Regions from separate parts of the Paeniglutamicibacter sp. GQ140 genome, predicted to be linked through region 2. Evidence: riboswitches for the same ligand, from Rfam matches in the RefSeq annotation. Region 2 holds a riboswitch; the other holds the start of a gene.
The links. A riboswitch is a leader RNA that binds a small molecule or an ion and turns the genes downstream of it on or off. The one in region 2 is predicted to bind S-adenosylmethionine.

Region 1 (5,251 bases), on a different contig from region 2:
GCCAGTCCCGCGGTCAACAGCGTTTGGCTGGTGCCGTGAACCACCCGGGCAAACACGTCGCGGCCCAAGTGGTCGGTGCCAAACCAGTGGGCGAACCCGGGCGCCTGGAATTTCTCGGCCGGGACGCCGCTAATGGGGTCCAGTCCGCTAAACAGCGAAGGGACCAACGCCCACCCCAGGACCATGATCAGCGGGGCGCAGGTCAGCCAGAATACGGGCGAACTAAGCGCTCCCGATTTCTTCTTGGAAGATGGCACGATCTCCACCGGCGCAAGAGTGCCGGCCGGGGCGGACTGCTGCACGGCAACCTTCGTCAACGGTTCCTCTAGCTTGATGCTCATGGATTCTTCTCCGTTCGTTCCTAGGCCACGAGTGCGCGCGGTGCCCCGTGCGTTCCACTCTTGAGGATCCGTGGATCCAATAGCGGGTAAAGCAGGTCAACAACCAGGTTCACGACAACGAAGGCCGTGGCGGTGATCAGCACGAGTCCCTGGACCAGCGCCACGTCCTGCGCGGTGACCGACTGAAGCACCACCTGGCCCAGGCCGGACCGGGCAAACACCGTCTCGGTGATGACCGAGCCGGCCAACAGCGTTCCCACGGTTATCCCGCTGATGGTCATGGCCGGTGCCGCAGCGTTTTTGAGGGTGTGGCGAAAGAAAATCCATGACGGCGAAGCGCCCTTGGCACGCAACACGTCCACGAATGGCTGGGCGTAAACGTTGTCCACACTCTTGAGCAGCACCTGGGCAATCGGGGCAGAGACGTGGACGGCCAGGACCAGGACGGGGACGGCAATCGAGGCGAACGAACCATCCGGGAAAAGCGACATGACTCCGAGTTGGATGGAGAGCAGCTGCAGGAGCACCAGGCCCAGCCAGAACACGGGAACTGCCGCGAAGAGCGGCGGCAGGTTGATGATGAGCCGCTTCAACCACGTCCGACGTGCCAACGTGGCCGAAGCGACCAGCAGAACCGCAAACACCACGGCAGTCACGAAGGCACTGGAAGCCAGCACCAAGGTCGACCCGGCCACTGCACCGATGCGTTCTGCAACGGGCTGGCCCGAGGCCAGCGAATACCCGAAATCACCCCGGAAGAGACCGGCCAATTGGCTGAAATACTGAATCAACAGCGGCTGGTCGTATCCGTATTGCGCCTTCATGGCCGCGATGGTTTCCGGATTGGCCGCAGCATCCGCTGACAGGAAGATCGTCACTGGGTCATTCGGGAGCAGCTGCACGGCCAGGAAGACCAGGGTGTAGGCAAGCCAAATGACCAGCAAAGCTTGTCCGATGCGTCGCGCGATGTAAGCGGCCATGGGGTTGCTACTTTCCGGTCTTCCAGGCGCCCTGGAAAATCGGGGCGGTGCCGGAGGTGAATTCCACGTGCGCATCCGAGTTGCCGCCGTAGACCTGGACTTCGTCCCAAAGGACCAGGGACAGCGCCTTTTCGCTGACCAGCTGGCGCTGTTCCTCGGCAACCAGTTCCTTGTGCTCCGCCTCGCTGGTGGCCGAACGTTCCTTGGCGAACAGCGCGTTGAGCTCGCTGTCGGCGTTCAGGGTCTGGGTGTTGTTTTCCGGGCCGAAGACCGGTCCCAGTCCGCCGTAGGCAAATTGGCGGGTTCCGAAGAACTCGATGTTGGGATCGATCATGGCCGTGGTCAGGAACGTGTTGTCGGCCGCACGGTTGATGAGCTTGACGCCGATTTCCCGCCATTGCTGCTCGATGAGTTCAAAGGCCGGTTTGATGACCACGGAGTTGTTGGAGCTGGTGATGGTGATTTCCAGCTTCTGCCCACCCTTTTCGCGTACTCCGTCGGCTCCGACAACCCAGCCTGCCTCGTCGAGCAACGCCTTGGATTTCTCCGGGTTGTAGCCCAGATCCGCGGACAGGTCGATGAACCCGGGGGCCGCGTGGTTCAGCACGGAGTCGGCGATGACGTAGCTGTCCGACAGCACCGTGTCCTTGATGGATTGGCGGTCGATGCCGACCTGGAGCGCCTGACGCACCTTGGTGTCGGCGAGCTTGCCACTGCCGATGCGCACTGCCGCCATGTTGGTGGTCAGGTCAATTCCCTTGGCCGGCAGCACCTGGTCGCCGCTGCCCGCGAGGGTTTGCTCGTCCACGGGCTGAAGTCCCCGGACCAGGTCGACCTGGCCGGTTTGGACCGCTCCGGCACGGTGCGCCACCTCGGGCAGGTACTTCACCACGAGCTTGTCCAGGTATGCGGCGCCCTGGTTTGCCGCTGATTCAGGCGCCCACTTGTAATCCGCGCGCTTGGCGAAGGTGACTTCTTCATCGGTCTTCTCGGATTCGAAGACGAACGGTCCGGAGCCGACGATGTTGGCGATGGCCGACTGGCCGGCATTGTCCAACGTCAAGGTTTCAGGGGAAACCAGGCCCGAGGTGACCGACGATGTGGCACGCAGGAAGTTGGCGTCGGGGGTCTTGAGCGTGACCTTGACCTGGTTTTTTCCTACGACCTCGGCGGACTTGAAGGCGGCGAAGTCGACGTTGGGTGCGATCTGTGCGCTCTTGATGCCCTTGCCCAGGGCGTCCAGGTTTTCCTTGACGGCCTTGGCATCGAGCGCCGTTCCGTCCGAGAAACTCACGCCGTCACGAATGGTGAAGGTGAACTCGGTCTGGTTCTTGTTGGCGGTGAAATCCGACGCTATCCAGCCAACGAGCTTTCCGGTTGCCGCGTCGAAATAGGTCAGTCGGTCCAACACGCTATTGAGCACATTGGCCTTCTCGTAGAAGCGTGCGGCTTGGGTCTGCCAGTTGTTGATCGGGGTTACTTCCGCATACACGAAGGTTCCGCCCTGGACGGGATCGTTGCTTACCGGGTCGGCTGCATTTCCCGCTGTTTGGGTTCCCGATCCGCAGGCGCTGAGTGCCAGCGTGGCCACGGAAAGCACGGTAAGGATCTTGACGCCGAGGCCGGCGCGAAGGCGTCGCTTCGCAGGTGGTTTGGTGTTGCCCATGATTCATTCCTTCTCGGTTCACCCGAGGAACGCCGCGACATGGCTAATCAGTCGAATACCTGTCCAAGACATGACAGCATTCGGCGGACCGCGCAGAGTTTGGCTATCTCCATCGGTCCTGGCGGTAGCACCGGATCCCCATGAGGGGAGTGGTTGCTGCGGCGTCAACGAGCCAGGTCTCTCAGCCGCTCTGGATGGTGTGTGCTCGTGTTGGTTGGTTTCCAGCGTCGAACAATTCAAGTGTGTCGCAGGATCTTCGATACAACCAACATAAAAGGGTTCGCCGTGAAATAAATCGACGCACGGATCGGCTTTGGGGCCGGATTTGCTTCACGAAGCGTCATAAGTCAGAACGTGAAGCGAAAAACAACCTGGCCTTGCTTCACCGGGGCGTCATGTTGATAATGTGCACAAATTCATGCCCCGGAACTCATCGACTGGGCAAATGGCGGCTGACTCTCTTTCCTGGTCTCAGGCTGCCGGCCGTCCCGAACGTTCACGGCCCCTTAAACGGCCCGGGCGGCGGCGCACCTCATGGTGCGCCGCCGCCCGAAACTCGTGCGGGAGTTACTCCCGGCTACTTGACCTCGGCGTTCGAGAACCGGTAGTTCGCCGCGCGGTGGGAGTCCTGGACGCGGTCGCCCTTGCCGAAGAGCTTGTTGCGCAGCGTGCCCTCGACGTATTCGGTCGGGTAGGCGCCGCGTGCCTGCAGCTCGGGAACGATGAACTCCACGATGTCCTCAAAGGTGCCCGGGGTGATGGCGTAGGCCAGGTTGAACCCGTCCACGTCGGTGTCCTCGACCCACTCGATGAGCTTGTCGGCGACCTCGGTCGGCGAGCCGACGGTGATCGGTCCGAAGCCGCCAACGCCCACCCACTCGGCCAGCTGGCGGATCGTCCACGGGTTGCCCGAATCGCCGCTGGCCTGCTGGAACATCGACACGGTGGACTGGATGGCGTTGGACTTCACGTTGTCGCCGATAACGTCGTCCGGGCCGTAGGTCGACAGGTCCACGCCCATCCAGCCGGAGATCAGCGCAAGGGCGCCGTCGATGTCGGCGTAGGACTTGTAGTCCTCGAACTTGGCCTGCGCGGCGGCGGAATCCACGTCCGTGATGATGGTCTGCATGGTGTAGATGCGCACGTCGTGGCGTCCACGGCCGGCCGCCTCGGCGGCGTCGCGGATCTTGGTGACCGTGGCCTTGAGCATGTCCTTGGTGGGGCAAGTGACGAAGACTGCCTCGGCATTTGCCGCGGCGAACTGCATGCCGCGCGAGGAGGTTCCGGCCTGGAAGATCACCGGGGTGCGCTGCGGGCTGGGCTCGGTGATGGCGATGCCCGGGACCTTGAAGTACTTGCCCTCATGGTTGATCTCGTGGACCTTGGCCGGGTCGGTGAAGACACCGCGCTCGGCGTCGCGAACCACGGCGTCTTCTTCCCAGGAACCCTCGAGCAGCTTGTACACGACCTCGAGGTATTCGTCGGCGTGGTTGTAGCGCTCGTCGTGCTCAAGCTGGTCTTCCTGGCCCATGTTCCGGGCGGCGGAGGGCAGGTAGCCGGTCACGACGTTCCAGCCGATGCGGCCCTTGGTCAGGTGGTCAAGGGTCGCCAGGCGGCGGGAGAAAGGGTACGGGTGTTCGTAGGAGGTGCTGGCGGTGACGCCGAAGCCGAGGTTCTCGGTCACGGCGGCCATCGCGGAGACAAGCATGAGCGGGTCGTTGACCGGGACCTGGGCGCCGGTGCGCAGCGGCACCTCGTTGGAGCCGCCGAAGACGTCGTAGGTGCCCAGCACGTCGGCGATGAAGATGCCGTCGAACTTGCCCTTTTCCAGGGTCTTGGCCAGGTTGGTCCAGTAGGATAGGTCCTTGTAGCTGGCGGACTGGTCCTTGGGGTGCTTCCACAGTCCCGGGGACTGGTGTCCGACGCAGTTCATGTCGAAGGCGTTGAAGCGGATCTGGCGTGGGGCGGGAGTCGTGCTCATGTTTATCCTTCGCGAGGTGTTGGGAGTTGCGGATCCGGTGTTGTGCGGATCAAGTTGATGTGGGGCTCGTGTTGTTCTACGGGATGCCGGTTCCCTGGGTGGCACCCACGTCGCCGATGGCGTTGAGCTGCTGGGGCGCCGTGCCGTTGACCTCGTAGTCGCCGATGATGCGAGACTTGTAGATCGCGGGGTTGTGGGTGGCAACGGTGCGCGCGTTGCGCCAGTGCCGGTCCAGGTTGCATCCCTTGGCGGTTGCCGAGGCACCCAGTCCGTCAAAGAGCTT
Region 2 (5,251 bases):
CTGGTCCGCGGCGGCGTCCATGGCCGACCACTGGCCGTCGGTGGTGGTTGCGTTGGTGGACGTGTGCGGCGGTCGCAGCAAGGACGGCGAGTTCCCCGTGATCCCCGCCACGACCTTTTGGGCACCCCTGGTCTCGAGCTGGAGCCGCCACGAGGGCGCAGCGGACAGGTCGGTGTGCGTGAGTGTCTGGATGCCGATCTCATGGCCCTCGGCGGCCATGCGCCGGACAATCTCGGGGTGCTTGATCGCCGAGGATCCGGTAACGAAGAAGGTGGCGTGGACCCCGTGTTCACGCAGGACATCCAGGATCCGTGGCGTCCATACCGGGTCCGGCCCATCGTCGAACGTCAAGGCCACGGTGTGGTCGGACGGGGTCGCCGTGCGGACGCCGTCGCCACGGGGGTCCACAACCGGGCCACCCTCGGCAACGGCCCCGGGGACGCCTCCGGTGGCACGACTCACTTGCCCCCGGGGCTCGTCGATGCCGGAGAGGTGGTTCATGTACCCCTGGACCGCCATTGACAGTCCCAGCGTCAGCACGACGGTCACCATCAGAATCCAGTGCGCCCCGATGCCACCGGTGCGGGCGGACCTGCGTCCAGGGCTCACGGGCGGGACGGCCGGGTCGGCTTGCCCGGTCCGGTCTCGCCACGGCCCGGAGCGGTTGCACTTTTGCCCGGGGCCGTTTCGCCGGTGGCGGGGGCCGCCGATTCGCTGGGGCTCGGGGTGGCGTTCGCGGAATCGGTGCTCGGCGCGGCCTGCGTGGCGGCAGTGGGGCTGGGATCCGCGGTGCTTGCCGTGGTCTCGGCCGCCGCGGTGCCCTTGGTCGCGGCGGTGCTCCCGGACGCAGTCGTGGCCTCGGCTGCGGTAGTGGTCTCGGCACTGCCTGTCGCCATCGCCGCTGCCGCCTCTTGACGCGTCGGTGTCGGCGACGGGGTCGGGCGCGGACTTGTCGTTGGCTCCGAAACCGTCGAATCCGCCCCGGACTTGGCCGACTTGGGCAGGTGCGGTGCCGCGTTCGTGGAACCGCCAAGGAACGAGAACAAGAGCAACAGCACATACAGGAACATCAGCCCGATGACCACGACGCCGACCTTTTTGGCCCGCTGCAGGCGCCTACCCGACGGGTCGACGAATACGGGTTCATTGGTGGCGCTGGACGATCCTAGGACATGATTTTCAGTAAAAGCTGGCATCGATGCCCAACGCTAGTACATCGCCGCAAATGTCACAAAATGATCACGATGACAAGACTCGCATTCGTGAGACTTGCAACAACGGCGTTGCAGCCATAGCCCGGAAGTCGCTGCGAAGCCGTTCGACGACTGCCCGCCAGTTGCCTTCGTCTCGACGTCGCCCCAGGAGAAAATGTCAACGGATCGGCCGCGCCGCTTCACAACGAGCATAGCGCAAGGGCCGGACCCGGCGCAGGGGCACCTACGACGCCGGAATGCCCGGCTGCAGTTCAGCCCCCGGGGCGTCGCGCCACCGCCGGCAAGAACGCCGCTAGGGCACGAGCATGACCTTGATCGCGCGCCGCTCGTCCATCGCCGCATAGGCCTCCGGCGCCTGCTCCAGCCCCATGACGGCATCGAAGACCAGTCCCGGGTTGATGCTGCCGGCCAACACGTCGGCAAGCAGTTCGGGCAGGTACGCCCGGGTGCTGGCCGCGCCTCCGGCCACCGAGATGTTCTTCGCGAAGAGCACGGAGATCGGCAGCGGGTCATCGCCGTGCGGGACGCCCACAAAGCCCAGCGACCCGCCGGGTCGGGTGCAGCGCAATGCCTGGTCCATGGACTCGGCGGTGCCCACGCATTCGAGCACCGAGTCCGCCAGCACTCCCCCGAGCAGTTCGCGCACCTTGGCTGCGGCATCGGCCCCGCGCTCGGCGACCACATCGGTGGCCCCGAAGTCCCGGGCCAGGGCCGCACGGTCGGCGTGCCGGGACATGGCGATGATGCGCGTGGCGCCCAGCCGCTTGGCGGCGAGCACCCCGCACAATCCCACTGCCCCGTCGCCGACCACGACCACACTCCGGCCGGGCGCAACCCGCGCACCCAGCGCGGCGTGGTGCCCGGTGCCCATGACGTCCGAGAGTGCCAGCAGCGACTTGGACAGGGCTTCGTCGGGCTCGGCCACCCCGGGGACAGCGACGAGCGTGCCGTCGGCGTTGGGGACCCGCACCGCCTCGCCCTGCCCGCCGTCGACGGGCAGGCCGTTCTCGTCGGCCCCGCCCCAGTGCGCCCGGTGTTCGCAGGCGACCTGCACGCCGTCGCGGCACGGCGGGCAGGTGCCGCAGCTGTTGGCCCACGGGGCCACCACGAAGTCGCCCACAGCCAGGGTCGAGACCCTCGGGCCAACCGCCTCGATGCGGCCGATGAATTCGTGCCCGATGCGCCGGGGCCTGGGCGTGGGGCTGACGCCGCGGTACGGCCAGAGGTCGGAGCCGCAGACGCAGGCGGCGCTGACGCGCACGATGGCGTCGGTGTCGGCACGCAAGGTCGGCTCGGGGCAGTCCTCGACGCGGATGTCCCGCGGTCCGTGGATCAGGGTGGCGCGCATGTGTTCCTCCGCAGGGTGTGGGGGCTGGCGGGTGTCGCTTCCAGCCTATGCCAGCGGGCTCTTGGCCCGCGGCGGCGGCATCCACTGCATCACCCGGCAGGAACCGGTGACGGCGGTGCTGCGGGCCCGCCTCGGGAGGGCGGGGTCACTGGCCGTCGCAGATGACGGTTTGTTGCTCCCCGCAGCCCCGCGGTGGCCAACCGTCCCCGCCCCGCCGTAGGCTGGAGACAGCTTCACGAGATCTGGTTGCACTGCGCAAAGCTCCGACTGACCAGGCACCAACCCCATAGTTGCACGGCGGGTGGTTCGGATGACGAAGCGGCCTTGGCGCGCATCCCGCACGCAGGGGCAAGGACAACGATCTTCAAGGACGTGTGCACATCATGTACAGCCCCACCCTGGACTCATCCCCCACCAGGAATCCGCTGCCGCGCTTCACCGGCGACTGGATCACTGCCTGGCTTGACCTCGACCCCGAGACCGACCTGCTGCACGTGGGGGCCGGTCCCGACGAGTGGGTGCTTGAGGCACTCGCCCCGCACAAGCTCTCGGCGGCACTGGCGGGCCGCGGCCCCGTCGAGGTCCAGTTCAACCCCGAGCTGCTGGTGGCACTGCTCCCCGGTGCGCACGAGCTTGTCGGAAGCTCGTTCTTCCGCCTGCGCGCCTGATGCCCCGGGGGCGCAGGCGCTAGATATCCAGCACCAGGCGCCCGCCCTTGCAGCGCGACACGCAGATCATCATGGTGTCTCCGGCATCCCGCTCCTCCTCGCTGAGCAGCGAATCGCGGTGGTCGATCTCCCCCGAGACCACCGGGGTCTCGCAGGTCCCGCAGATTCCCTCCCGGCAGGAGTTCAGCACCTGCACCCCGACGTCCTCCAGGGCGGCCAGGATGCTGGTGCCCACCGGCACCCGTGCCTGGAGGCCGCCGGTGGTTTCCACCGTGAATTCGTGGTCCCCCGCGGCCGGCGCGCTTGCGGCAGGGTCGGCGACAAAGCGTTCGAAGTGGAACCGCGCGGGGTCCCGCCAGCCGGAGGTGAGCGTGGCGATGTAGTCCAGCAGCGGTCCGGGGCCGCACACATAGGCGTGGAATCCCGCCTCCGGGTCACCGAGCAGCTCGGCCAGGGGATAGAGCCCGGATTCGTCGTCGGCGTGCACGTGGACCTTGTCCCCGTAGTGCGCCAGTTCGCCGAGGAATGCCATGGAACCACGGCTGCGCCCCAGGTAGAGCAGCCGCCATGCTGCCCCGGAGACCTCGGCCGCGCGCAGCATGGGCAGGATGGGCGTGATGCCGATGCCGCCGGCGATGAACATGTATTCGGGCGCCGGCCCGAGCACGAAGTTGTTGCGCGGGCTCCTGACCCGCAGCTGCGCGCCGGGCCTCAGCTGGTCGTGGACGTAGGCGGATCCGCCGCGGCCGGCGGGTTCCCGCAACACCCCCAATCGCCAGTGCCGGTCCCCGGGGGCGGAGCACAGGGAATACTGGCGCAGCAGACCGTTGGGAAGCAGGACGTCGATGTGCGATCCCGGACTCCAGTCCGGCAGCGCGAGCCCGTCGGGGCGGGCAATGCCCAGGGAGAGCACCGACTCCGATTCCCGCTTGATGTCCACCACGTCCACGACGAAGTATCCGTCCTCGGCCATCCGGATGACTGGCCCCGGTTCCCCGATGGCATGCTTTTCACTTGTGCTGATCACGATGCACCTCCAGTGCTGTGGTGTGGGTATGTGGTGGGTACTGCCTGCCATGTTTCCGCGCACCGTGCCGTTGCCGGCTCGTCCAGCGCGGCCAGGACCGCCAGCGAGGCCTGGCGCGGGCCGATGGTCACCCGCACCCCTTCGCCGCCAAAGGCACGGACCGACACCCCGTGTGCTGCGCACGCGCGTTCGATGTCCGCGGCCCGCCGCCCGTTTTCCGGGATCCAGAGGAAGTTGCCCCCGCTGTCGGGGACGCGCAGGCCGAGGGCCTCCAGTTCCCGGTGCAGGAATTCGCGTTCCCCCGACACCGCGGCCACGGTGCCGAGCAGGTAGTCGGTGTCGGCGAGGGCCGCCACGGCGCCGGCCTCTGCCACCGCACTGAGCCCGAAGGGCGGAGCCACCTTGCGGATGGCCCGGACGACGTCCTCCGGCCCCAGCAGGTATCCGGCCCGCGCCCCGGCCAGTGCATGGGCCTTGGAGAAGGTCCGCAGGATCACCAGGTTGGGGTGCTTGGTCAGCAGCGGCACGGTGTCCCCACTGGATCCGGAGAACTCGACGTAGGCCTCGTCGAGCACCACGAGTACGTGGCCCGGAACCCCCGCGAGAAAGGATTCGACCTCGCCGATCGCCAGCACCGTTCCGGTGGGGTTGTTGGGATTGCACAGCAGCACCACCGTGGTGCGTTCGGTGATGGCCCGGCGCATGGCCGCCGTGTCGTGGCGATGGGCCGCATCCAGCGGCACCTCGACGCTCCTGGCCCCTGCCAGCGTGACCAGGATCGGATACGCCTCATAGCTGCGCCAGGCGTACAGCACCTCGTCGCCCGGGCCCGCGAAAGCCGCGAGGACCTGGCCCAGCAGGGCCAGGGACCCTGCCCCCACCGCAACCTGGGTTTCGGATAGTCCCAGGGTGTCGGCCAGCGCGGCCACCAACCGGTCCCCGGCCAGGCTCGGATAGCGGTTGGAGCGTTGCACGCTGTCCGCCATGGCCGCAA

Region 1: it holds a riboswitch for S-adenosylmethionine, as region 2 does, so the genes downstream of both, AC6CHY_RS10300 (ABC transporter substrate-binding protein) here and AC6CHY_RS09705 (hypothetical protein) in region 2, are expected to answer to the same signal.

Annotation. Positions count from the first base shown of each region.
Region 1 is NZ_JCAXDW010000006.1:54,527-59,777, reverse strand. Features, by position in the region: gene AC6CHY_RS10310 (ABC transporter permease) at 1-341, opposite strand, end outside; gene AC6CHY_RS10305 (ABC transporter permease) at 362-1,321, opposite strand; gene AC6CHY_RS10300 (ABC transporter substrate-binding protein) at 1,329-2,987, opposite strand; SAM riboswitch class I at 3,094-3,188, opposite strand; gene AC6CHY_RS10295 (LLM class flavin-dependent oxidoreductase) at 3,565-4,968, opposite strand; gene AC6CHY_RS10290 (acyl-CoA dehydrogenase family protein) at 5,045-5,251, opposite strand, start outside.
Region 2 is NZ_JCAXDW010000005.1:280,448-285,698, forward strand. Features, by position in the region: gene AC6CHY_RS09690 (bifunctional polysaccharide deacetylase/glycosyltransferase family 2 protein) at 1-552, opposite strand, end outside; gene AC6CHY_RS09695 (hypothetical protein) at 606-1,196, opposite strand; gene AC6CHY_RS09700 (zinc-dependent alcohol dehydrogenase family protein) at 1,507-2,562, opposite strand; SAM riboswitch class IV at 2,794-2,923, shown strand; gene AC6CHY_RS09705 (hypothetical protein) at 2,946-3,230, shown strand; gene AC6CHY_RS09710 (PDR/VanB family oxidoreductase) at 3,250-4,257, opposite strand; gene AC6CHY_RS09715 (histidinol-phosphate transaminase) at 4,254-5,251, opposite strand, start outside.